2 linked regions of the Bacillus pumilus genome follow. The protein of the gene in region 1 binds, or shares a complex with, the protein of each later gene. Links are inferred from orthologs where the notes say so. Each region holds a gene or a part of one and is shown on either strand. Other genes may lie near its edges.

Region 1 (6,057 bases):
AATTTCTAAAAAATTCTGTGATTTTTCCTAGCATTTGTCATCCTCCAATACGTTTTGTTGCTATTATTGTATTATAACAGATTAATAATTGTCAATCTGTTTTGTAACAATAGGCAAGAAGAATGCTTTTTTTATGAAAAATGGGTATATTGTAAGAAGGGGATTTTTAGAAAAGGAGGGAAAAATGACGATGAAATTAACTGTCATTGGATGCTACGGAGGATTCCCGGCCGCTGGTGAAGCGACGTCAGGGTATCTTTTTGAATCAGATGGCTTTCGTCTACTTGTAGACTGCGGAAGCGGTGTTCTTTCCAAACTGCAGCAATACATAGATATAGAAGAACTAGATGCTGTTCTCCTTTCTCATTATCACCACGATCATATTGCAGATATCGGACCACTCCAATATGCGAAGCTAGTGGGATATCATTTAGGAAAAAGCAGCGGTCCGCTTCCGATCTATGGACATACAGGTAATCAAGAAGCATTTGGGCGGCTTGCGGATGATGTACATACTAAGGCAAAGGCTTATCAGCCAGAAGAGGGTATTCAAATTGGTCCATTTCAAATTGATTTTTTGAAAACGGTTCATCCGGCAGAATGCTATGCGATGAGAATTCAGGCGGGGGATGCTGTGGTGGTGTATACAGCAGACTCAAGTTATCAGGAGGCATTTATCCCATTTAGCAAGGATGCAGATCTACTGATTGCTGAAAGCAATTTTTACGCTGGACAGGATGGATCGAGTGCAGGACATATGAATAGTACAGAGGTGGGCAAGCTTGCAAAGGAAGCAAATGTTGGAGAATTGATCATCACCCACCTGCCCCATTTTGGTCGTCATAAAGACCTAGTCAATGAAGCACAGGCGTTATATACTGGCAATATACAGCTTGCCCATTCAGGGCTTAGATGGAACAAGGAAGGAAGATAGAGATGCTGTTTATCGATAACGAACAACATTATGATCCAATGATTAATTTGGCAATTGAAGAATATTGCTTAAAATATTTAGACCCAGAAGAAACGTACTTGCTGTTCTATATTAACCAGCCGTCGATTATTATAGGAAAGAACCAAAATACAATAGAAGAAATCAACACGAAGTATGTGGAAGACAACGGCATCAAAGTTGTCCGCCGCCTGTCCGGTGGTGGCGCAGTTTACCATGACAAAGGAAACTTAAACTTCAGCTTTATCACAAAAGACGATGGGGACAGCTTCCATAATTTTAAAAAGTTTACGGAGCCAGTCATCCAAGCGCTTGAAAAGCTAGGCGTCAAAGCTGAATTAAGTGGCAGAAATGACATCATGGCAGAAGGTCGAAAAATTTCTGGAAATGCCCAGTTCGCAACACGAGGACGTATTTTCAGCCATGGCACGCTGCTATTTGATTCAGAAATTGAACATGTTGTTTCGGCTTTAAATGTGAAAAAAGAAAAGATTGAATCAAAAGGCATTAAATCCATTAGGAGCAGGGTTGCCAATATTAGTGAATTAATGGATCAAAAGATGACAACAGAAGAATTTAGAAAAATTCTGTTAAGCTACATTTTCGATACGAATGGGGATGTTCCTCAATATCAGTTGACTGAGCAGGATTGGGAAAAGATTCACGAGATTTCCCGGGATCGATATCAAAAATGGGAATGGAACTACGGCCGTTCACCGAAATTTAATTTACAGCATTCTAAAAGATTCTCAGCAGGCTCCATTGATCTTCGATTAGAAGTGAAAAAAGGGATGATCCAGGACTGCAAGATCTTTGGTGATTTCTTCGGTGTAGGGGATATTGCTGATATTGAAAAAAGACTCATTGGGCAACAATATGATCGCAAAACGATCAGCGACGTATTAGAAGATATGGACATGCGCCACTACTTCGGCAATGTATCAAAAGAGGATTTTCTTGATTTGATTTATTAAGAGGGACAAGCACGGCTAGAGATAGCGGTGCTTTTTTGATTGAAAGAATTGAAAGCGATTTACATTTGATCTTGTGGATTTTTTCGATTGTCTATTATAATAGAAAGGAGGAATGTTTGGCCATAAAATGAATGGTTATTCATTCATTGATGACATGTAAGGGGTGGGAGAATGGATTTGATCAAAAATCTAGAGCAGACGGCGATGACGAAAGGAGAAGATATCGCACTGATCTTTGAAGGAAATCAGTGGACCTATCGAGAGCTCATGACAAGTATCGAGCGCTTTGCAGATGGATTAGTGGGCGAAGGATTTCAAGCCGGGGATCATATCGCGCTTATTTTAGGAAATTCACCGCATTTTGTCATTTCTTTTTTTGGTGCTTTAAAAGCCGGGCTTGTCGTAGTACCAATCAATCCAACATACACGCCTAGTGAAATTGGCTATATGCTGATTACAGGTGATGTAAAAGGCATTGTTGCCCCTGAACAACTGCTACCAGTGTACGAGCAAGTGTATGAACAGCTTCCGTCTATTGAACGGGTGATTATTTGTGCAGAAAATGAATCTGCGTGCAGATCAAGTTTTAAGGAAGTATCAGATCAACTTGTCTTCTTTGGAAAGCTTGTGTCTGGTCATTCGAAAGAGAACGTGCATCCATCTATTCATCAGGACGATACGGCAGTTATTTTATTTACATCTGGCACGACAGGAAAACCAAAGGGTGCGATGCTGACTCATTTCAACCTGTATTCAAATGCCAGAGACGTTGCTGAGTACCTATCCATTGATGAAAAGGACAAGGTGATCGCCGCATTGCCGATGTTCCACGTATTTTGTTTAACGGTTTGTATGAATGCACCATTGATTCATGGCGCGACCATCTATGTCCTGCCGCATTTCAGCCCATCAGAGCTTTTGCGTATGATGGAAAAAGAGAAGCCAACGTTATTTGTTGGTGTTCCAACTATGTATAACTATTTGTACCGCCAGGAAGGGCATGAGAAAGCAATGTCCTCTGTGAGGATTTGTATATCAGGCGGTGCCTCAATGCCTGTTGCTTTACTTCACGGTTTTGAGAAAAAATTTGGTGTCACGGTGCTGGAGGGTTACGGATTATCAGAGGCTTCCCCAGTAACTGCATTCAATCCTCTTGATGGAAAAAGAAAACCCGGTTCAGTCGGGACCGACATTATGAATGTGAAGAATAAGATTGTGAATGAACTGGGAGAAGAAGTCGGTCCAAATGAAGTCGGAGAGCTCATAGCAAAAGGACCCAACATTATGAAAGGCTATTATCAAATGCCAGAAGATACTGAAGCTGCACTAAGAGACGGATGGCTGTACACCGGTGATTTAGCAAGAAGAGATGAAGAAGGATACATTTATATTGTCGATCGGAAAAAGGATATGATTCTTGTTGGCGGTTATAATGTGTATCCAAGAGAAGTAGAAGAAGTGCTTTATCAACATGAAGCTGTAGCAGAAGCCGTTGTCATCGGTGTGCCAGATCCGAACACCGGAGAGGCTGTCGTCTGTTACATTTCCCCCAAGAAACATGCTCACATCGATCAAGAAGACATCATCACACATTGTTCACGCTTTTTAGCGAAATATAAGCAGCCCCAAACGATCCATTTCATAGATGATATTCCAAAGAACACAACAGGTAAAATTTTAAGAAGAGCACTAAAGGAAAAGTATCAAGCAGAGGAAAGTAAATAAGAAAAGGGGGTCTCTTATGAAGAGACTCCCTTAGTGTGCTAAGGTTCTATCACGCTGATAAGAAGACAAAGGGATAAAATAAAATTTCAGCCCTTTAGAATGGCTTCTTTTAACTGTTTCTGAAAAGAATTAGACTGTTTTTGATTCAGCTCATAATAAGTCCCATCTACTAAAAAAACGACCTGTGAACGGTTTGTCCAAAGCTGAAAGGTGGTGCCGTTTGTTCGGCCGTACATCACCTTGGCGATATAATCTGGTTTCTTTAAATTTTTCTTGAGATGATTGCTTGTTTGTTTGCCTTTGTTTAATTCTTCTATTAAGTCTTCTGCTGTGTCCTTATCATCTATTTCATAAGAAGTGGACTCGTTTTCAGATGAAAGGAGCAATTTTTCAGCTCGATTCTCATCAAAGATTTCGCTCGTCCGGCTGAATACATAAAAGAAGGTAATAAGTAAAAGTCCAAAGATCACAACTCCTGCAAGGATTTTCTTCATTTCGATCCTCCAACTCTCTATTTTATATGTAGCATCTCCGATTTTCGAGTAGCATAATCATTTTTTTCGTGAAAGCTTTTTCAGATAGGGCATGCTATGATGGAGCCACATGAGACAGGTTCTAAACAAAATAATGGATGATTAGAATAGAGAGAGGGATGGAAAGGAGGCTGACATGTGCGAGTACGTAAATGGGTAGCTCTTGCAACGGTAGCATACATATTGTACGGTCTTTTTATTTATTCTTATTTGTTTCTATTTGGGGATGCAGCGGTTCCTGATAGTGTAAAAGGAACAAGTGCAGATCCGCATACCTTTATGACAAGCCATGAGCTTGTCATCAGCGAGAATTTCTCGAGATTACGTAACTTACTATTTTTCATGACAATTCCATTAGATTGGTATGTCTTTTTTCTTCTGCTCATTTCAGGGTTTTCACGAAAATTAGAAGAATGGAGCCTGGCAGCAGCTCGTTTCACATTTTTAAGTAAACTTGTATATGTGTTTGTGCTATCGCTTTTGACAATGCTGATCTCATTTCCCATTAAGTGGATTGGTTATCAGCTGTCTTTGCACTACGGAGTATCTGCTCAAAGTACGGCAAGCTGGTTGAAAGATCAAATTCTAGATTTCTGGATTCAATATCCGCTTCTTGCTCTATGTGCAATTGTATTCTTTTGGCTTATTCAAAAAAGAAGAAAGCGCTGGTGGCTGTATGCCTGGTGTTTGACAGTTCCATTCACGCTATTTCTCTTCTTTATACAGCCGGTCGTCATTGATCCGTTATATAACAATTTTTATCCACTAAAGGATCAAGCTCTTGAGAACAAGATCTTAACACTTGCAGACAAAGCTCATATCCCGGCAGGTCATGTATATGAGGTCAATATGTCTGAGAAAACGAACACGATGAATGCTTATGTCACAGGAATTGGTGAAAATAAGCGTATTGTGTTATGGGATACGACACTGCAAAAGCTGAAAGATCGCGAAATTTTATTTATCATGGCACATGAAATGGGACATTACGTCATGAAGCATGTCTATATAGGATTAGCAGGATATCTAGTACTGTCACTTGCGGGATTTTTTGCGATCGACCGTCTCTATTTTTATTTCTATCGTAAAGGAGCAGTTCTATTTCGGCTGAGGGAGCCGCGCGACATCGCTGCTCTTCCGATTCTTCTCATGATTGTATCGATGCTGTCATTTGCAGCATCACCTTTTACAAATGCAGTTTCAAGACATCAAGAACGTGCAGCTGATGAGTATGCGCTAAACCTGACAAAAGACGGAGAGGCAGGGGTGACGTCTTTTCAAAAGCTTGCAAAATCAGGGCTGTCTCAGGTGAATCCGCCACTTTTAGTGAAGGTCTTCCGCTACGGGCACCCAACTATGATGGAGAGAATCATGGAAATGGAAAAAGCAGCGGAAAAAGAGGAAACGTCGAGGAAGCAATAAATAAAAAAATCCGGCTGTATTAGCCGGATTTTATTTATTGTTTAGTTAGAAGCCGCTTGAACGTTGATTAACCCTTTTCCGTAATAGAAGGAGTTACCAAGCGGTGTTGCTGTGTTTTCTAAGCGCTGGCGAACCTGAGAAGTTGATAGATTCGGGTACTTAGAAAGGATAAGCGCTGCTGCTCCTGCTACATGAGGAGACGCCATAGACGTTCCAGTATAAGATGTGTATCCACTGCTTGGTACTGTACTTAAAATAGAAGTACCAGGTGCAGAAACATCTAATTCAGGACCTGCGCTAGAAGACGAATTTCTGACATTGTTGCTGTTTACATTGGCAACGGCAATGGTAGAATCATATTTTGCTGGATAGCCAACTGTACTAGTAGAACCAGTGGAACCTGAGTTACCTGCAGCCGCCACAACAACGACTCCGCGGTTATTCGCTGTAT
Region 2 (3,497 bases), 2.0 Mb from region 1 along the record:
ACCGTATTTTTGAAGGGACTAACGAAATCAACCGTCTGCTTGTACCAGGCACATTCTTGAAGAAAGCGATGAAGGGAGAGCTTCCGCTGCTTCAAAAGGCGCAAACCTTACAGGAAGAGCTCATGATGATGATGCCGGAAGAGCCAGGTGATCAGCCGCTCGATCAAGAAAAATACTTGCTCGCCCATGCGAAAAAGATCGCCTTAATGGTATCTGGAATGGCGGCGATGAAGTATGGAAAAGCATTAGACAAAGAGCAAGAGATTCTTGTGAACATAGCGGATATCGTCAATGAAATTTTTGCTGCTGAATCGGCGATTCTGCGTACTGAAAAGGCAATCGCTGCATCAGGGCTAGATAAGAATACTCAAAAGCTTGCTTACACACAAATTTTCACGCAGGAAGCCTTCTTAAAAATTGAAGCTCATGCAAAAGAATCCTTGATCGCGATGGAAGAAGGAGATGCACTCCGCATGAGTCTGTCAGCTCTTCGCAAACTGACAAGATTCACCCCGATCAATGTCATCGCCAAAAAGCGCGAAGTGGCGAAACGAATCTTTGAAGCAGAGAAATATATCGTATAAGACGGCTGAAAAGGTGCGGGTATCACTCCGCACCTTTTTGTAAGCATACATTTAGGTTTTTAAAATATTTTGTGATAAAATGTTCTCACTACTTGCAGGAGGTGAAAATAGTGGCTTTAGATTTTTATGAATACCCATCTTGCGGTACATGCCGAAAAGCAAAAAAATGGCTGGAAGAACACAATAAAGATATCAACAGCATACATATCGTCGAAGAGACGCCTGATAAAGAAACATTAAAAGCGCTTTACGAAAAAAGTGGCTTAGAGCTGAAGAAGTTCTTTAATACAAGCGGACAGAAATACCGAGAGCTACAGCTGAAAGATCAACTTCCTGCAATGTCAGAAGGCGAGCAGCTAGAATTACTCGCATCTAACGGAATGCTGATCAAGCGCCCGATTACAACAGACGGTAAACGAGTCACAGTTGGATTTAATGAAGATACATTTAAAAGCGTCTGGAAATGATGTAACTTTCATTCAGATTGTGGTATCTTCAATATAGATTGAAAGAAAAGACTGGAGGGGTATTGAATGAGCACACCAAAAGATTTACGTTATTCAGAAGAACATGAATGGGTCAAAGTAGAAGGAGATAAGGTGCGTATCGGTATTACGCATTTTGCTCAATCTGAGCTAGGCGATATCGTGTTCGTTGAGCTTCCTGAAGTAGGAGACAAAATTACAGCGGACGAGCCTTTCGGAAGTGTAGAATCAGTGAAAACAGTTTCTGAGCTTTACGCACCGATCAACGGTACAATCGTCGAAGTGAACGATGAGCTGGATGACAGCCCTGAATTCGTCAACGACTCTCCATACGAAAAAGCATGGATGATCGTGGTAGAGCCAGCTGATACATCTGAAATTGAGAACTTGATGACTGCTGAGCAATATGAAGAAATGACAAAAGAAGACTAATTCACGTGAAATTGGACACTCTACCTTTATGGGGGGGTGTCCAATTTGTCTTTTCAAAAAGAACATGTGGATATAACAGATCATGTCACTGGACGATTCAAAGAAAGCGGCATGGTGCTGTATCATCAAAATGAAGAGATTGGCACGATGATTAGTGAAAACCAATATGAGTTAAAATCAGGTTATTCCTATGAGCAAAATCGTTTTTATCGTCTGACGGATACATTGACCCACGGAACAGAAAAATATGTAGACTGTGATGATGAAAATGGCTGGTGCTAATCACAGATGAGGCTGCAGTGAGCATAAGCTGCAGTCTTTTTAGTGCAAGCGCCCAATCTTTACAACCTGAATGAAAAATTGTAATCTAAGGGAGAAGTGAACAACGTCAAAAGGGCCGGGTGATCGTGATGAATGTAGAGGTAGAAAAGGTCATCATTGTAGAAGGTAAAACAGACAAACAAAAGCTAAAAGAAGTCATAAGTGAACCTGTTACCATCATTTGCACCAATGGCACGATCAGTACATCGAAGCTGGATCAGCTCGTAGACGAATTATTGGGGAAAGACGTTTACATATTAGCAGACAGTGACGATGCAGGCGACAAACTGCGGAAGCAATTTCGAAAAGAATTCCCTGAAGCATTTCATCTTTTTGTCGACAGAACGTACCGCGAAGTGGCCGCTTCACCGTCAGCCCACATTGCATCTATCCTATTAGCTGCAAACATTGATGTTCATTCGAAATATTTATGAGGGTGGACGTATATGAAAGAGATTGAAGAACACGAATTCAAGGAGATAAAGGACGATTTATTTCTTTTATACTTATATACACCGTTTTGCGGAACATGTCAGCTGGCAAAGAAAATGCTGGCTGTCGTAGACACCATGCAGCCGGATGTACCTTTTTATGAAAATAACTTAAACTACTCACCAGGCTTTGCGAAGGCTTTTGAGATCGAAAGCGTTCCTTGCTTTCTACTGTTTAAAAAAGGTGAGCTGGTGCAAAAAGGCTATGCCTTTCACTCCGTACCATATCTTCATGAAATGATTGAAACCGCTAAATAAAGCGGTTTTTTGTCATATTTCAAGCAATTCATCTGAAAATTTGTCGAGTTATTTATAAAGGACAAGCGAATGTTTGTAGAGAAATGTTATGTATAACCAAATGACAGGGAGGTTATACATGTGGAAAAAGTGAAAACCCATGGAAACACAGGGCAGCGATTATTGCTAAAACCGCTGCTCTCATCATCATCCTTGAAGATTACATTTGAGGCGGAAACTGACTCTTGTACATTGATTGTGGATGAGCGTGGTGAAGTGAAGAAACTACCTGCAATTGAGTTATCGGATCTCATCTTTTATGGTGAGAGAAAAGAAATACTTCAATTATTAGATGGAGATATGTCCTTACAGCAGTTAATTAGCAGGGGACAAGTGAAAGTAAAAGGGTCATTCCGTGCGCTCCTAAGACTAGAGGCGGTACTTTGGCTGACGAACGGTTTTTTTCGAAAAATGATAACTTAGTCGTTTACTTGGAAATTAGCGATTTACAGCGTTGACATATCTCGGGTGGCATGATATTCTACGTTAGTAAAAACATGAACATCACATAAAACAACATATTTTCTCTTATTAAGAGAGGTGGAGGGACGTGCCCTATGAAACCCGGCAACCGTCAGCATAGCTGAAATTGGTGCCAATTCACTCAAAGTCGCAACGCTTTGAAAGATGAGAGAAAGGCGTATTTGAAATAAAAGGCCTTTCTGCTTGCGTTGCAGTTAGGTCTTTTTTACTGATCTGGCAACAGGCTAGAGTCATGACAGCACGAAGAATAAATGAACGTATGTGATGGCAACCTATAGATTCAGCAAGAAAGCAGGTGAGCAGACTGTGATCCATTTACAGAATGTATCAAAAACGTACTACTCAAAAAGTGGAAATGTTGACGCAGTAAAAGACGTCAACTTAGATATTGATAAAGGTGAAAT

What was found. Proteins that work in one complex are often made in the same cells at the same time.
Region 2: the proteins of CKW02_RS05195 (region 1) and gcvH are in contact, whole or in part, in a crystal structure (PDB 3A7A), measured with the Escherichia coli proteins. The link is inferred for Bacillus pumilus from one-to-one orthologs.

The regions. Positions count from the first base shown.
Region 1 is NZ_LT906438.1:1,044,447-1,050,503, forward strand. What follows is about bases 77-2,931. They hold CKW02_RS05195 (lipoate--protein ligase), read left to right. Parts: upstream 77-936; coding sequence 937-1,926; downstream 1,927-2,931. Other genes in these bases: CKW02_RS05190 (MBL fold metallo-hydrolase), read left to right, coding at 191-934; CKW02_RS05200 (fatty acid--CoA ligase family protein), read left to right, coding at 2,098-2,931. Outside these bases: protein YhfH, read right to left, coding at 1-34; more of CKW02_RS05200, read left to right, coding at 2,932-3,651; CKW02_RS05205 (YhfM domain-containing protein), read right to left, coding at 3,738-4,145; CKW02_RS05210 (M48 family metallopeptidase), read left to right, coding at 4,323-5,606; CKW02_RS05215 (serine alkaline protease SapB), read right to left, coding at 5,648-6,057. UniProt on the Escherichia coli protein: Catalyzes both the ATP-dependent activation of exogenously supplied lipoate to lipoyl-AMP and the transfer of the activated lipoyl onto the lipoyl domains of lipoate-dependent enzymes.
Region 2 is NZ_LT906438.1:3,074,990-3,078,486, reverse strand. The notes cover bases 1-2,809. They hold gcvH (glycine cleavage system protein GcvH), read left to right. Parts: upstream 1-1,117; coding sequence 1,118-1,501; downstream 1,502-2,809. Other genes in these bases: CKW02_RS16190 (SCP2 sterol-binding domain-containing protein), read left to right, coding at 2,692-2,809; CKW02_RS16195 (thioredoxin family protein), read left to right, coding at 2,269-2,571; CKW02_RS16200 (toprim domain-containing protein), read left to right, coding at 1,912-2,256; CKW02_RS16205 (YusG family protein), read left to right, coding at 1,547-1,783; CKW02_RS16215 (arsenate reductase family protein), read left to right, coding at 695-1,051. In the rest of the region: more of CKW02_RS16190, read left to right, coding at 2,810-3,033; CKW02_RS16185 (methionine ABC transporter ATP-binding protein), read left to right, coding at 3,400-3,497. UniProt on the Escherichia coli protein: The glycine cleavage system catalyzes the degradation of glycine. The H protein shuttles the methylamine group of glycine from the P protein to the T protein.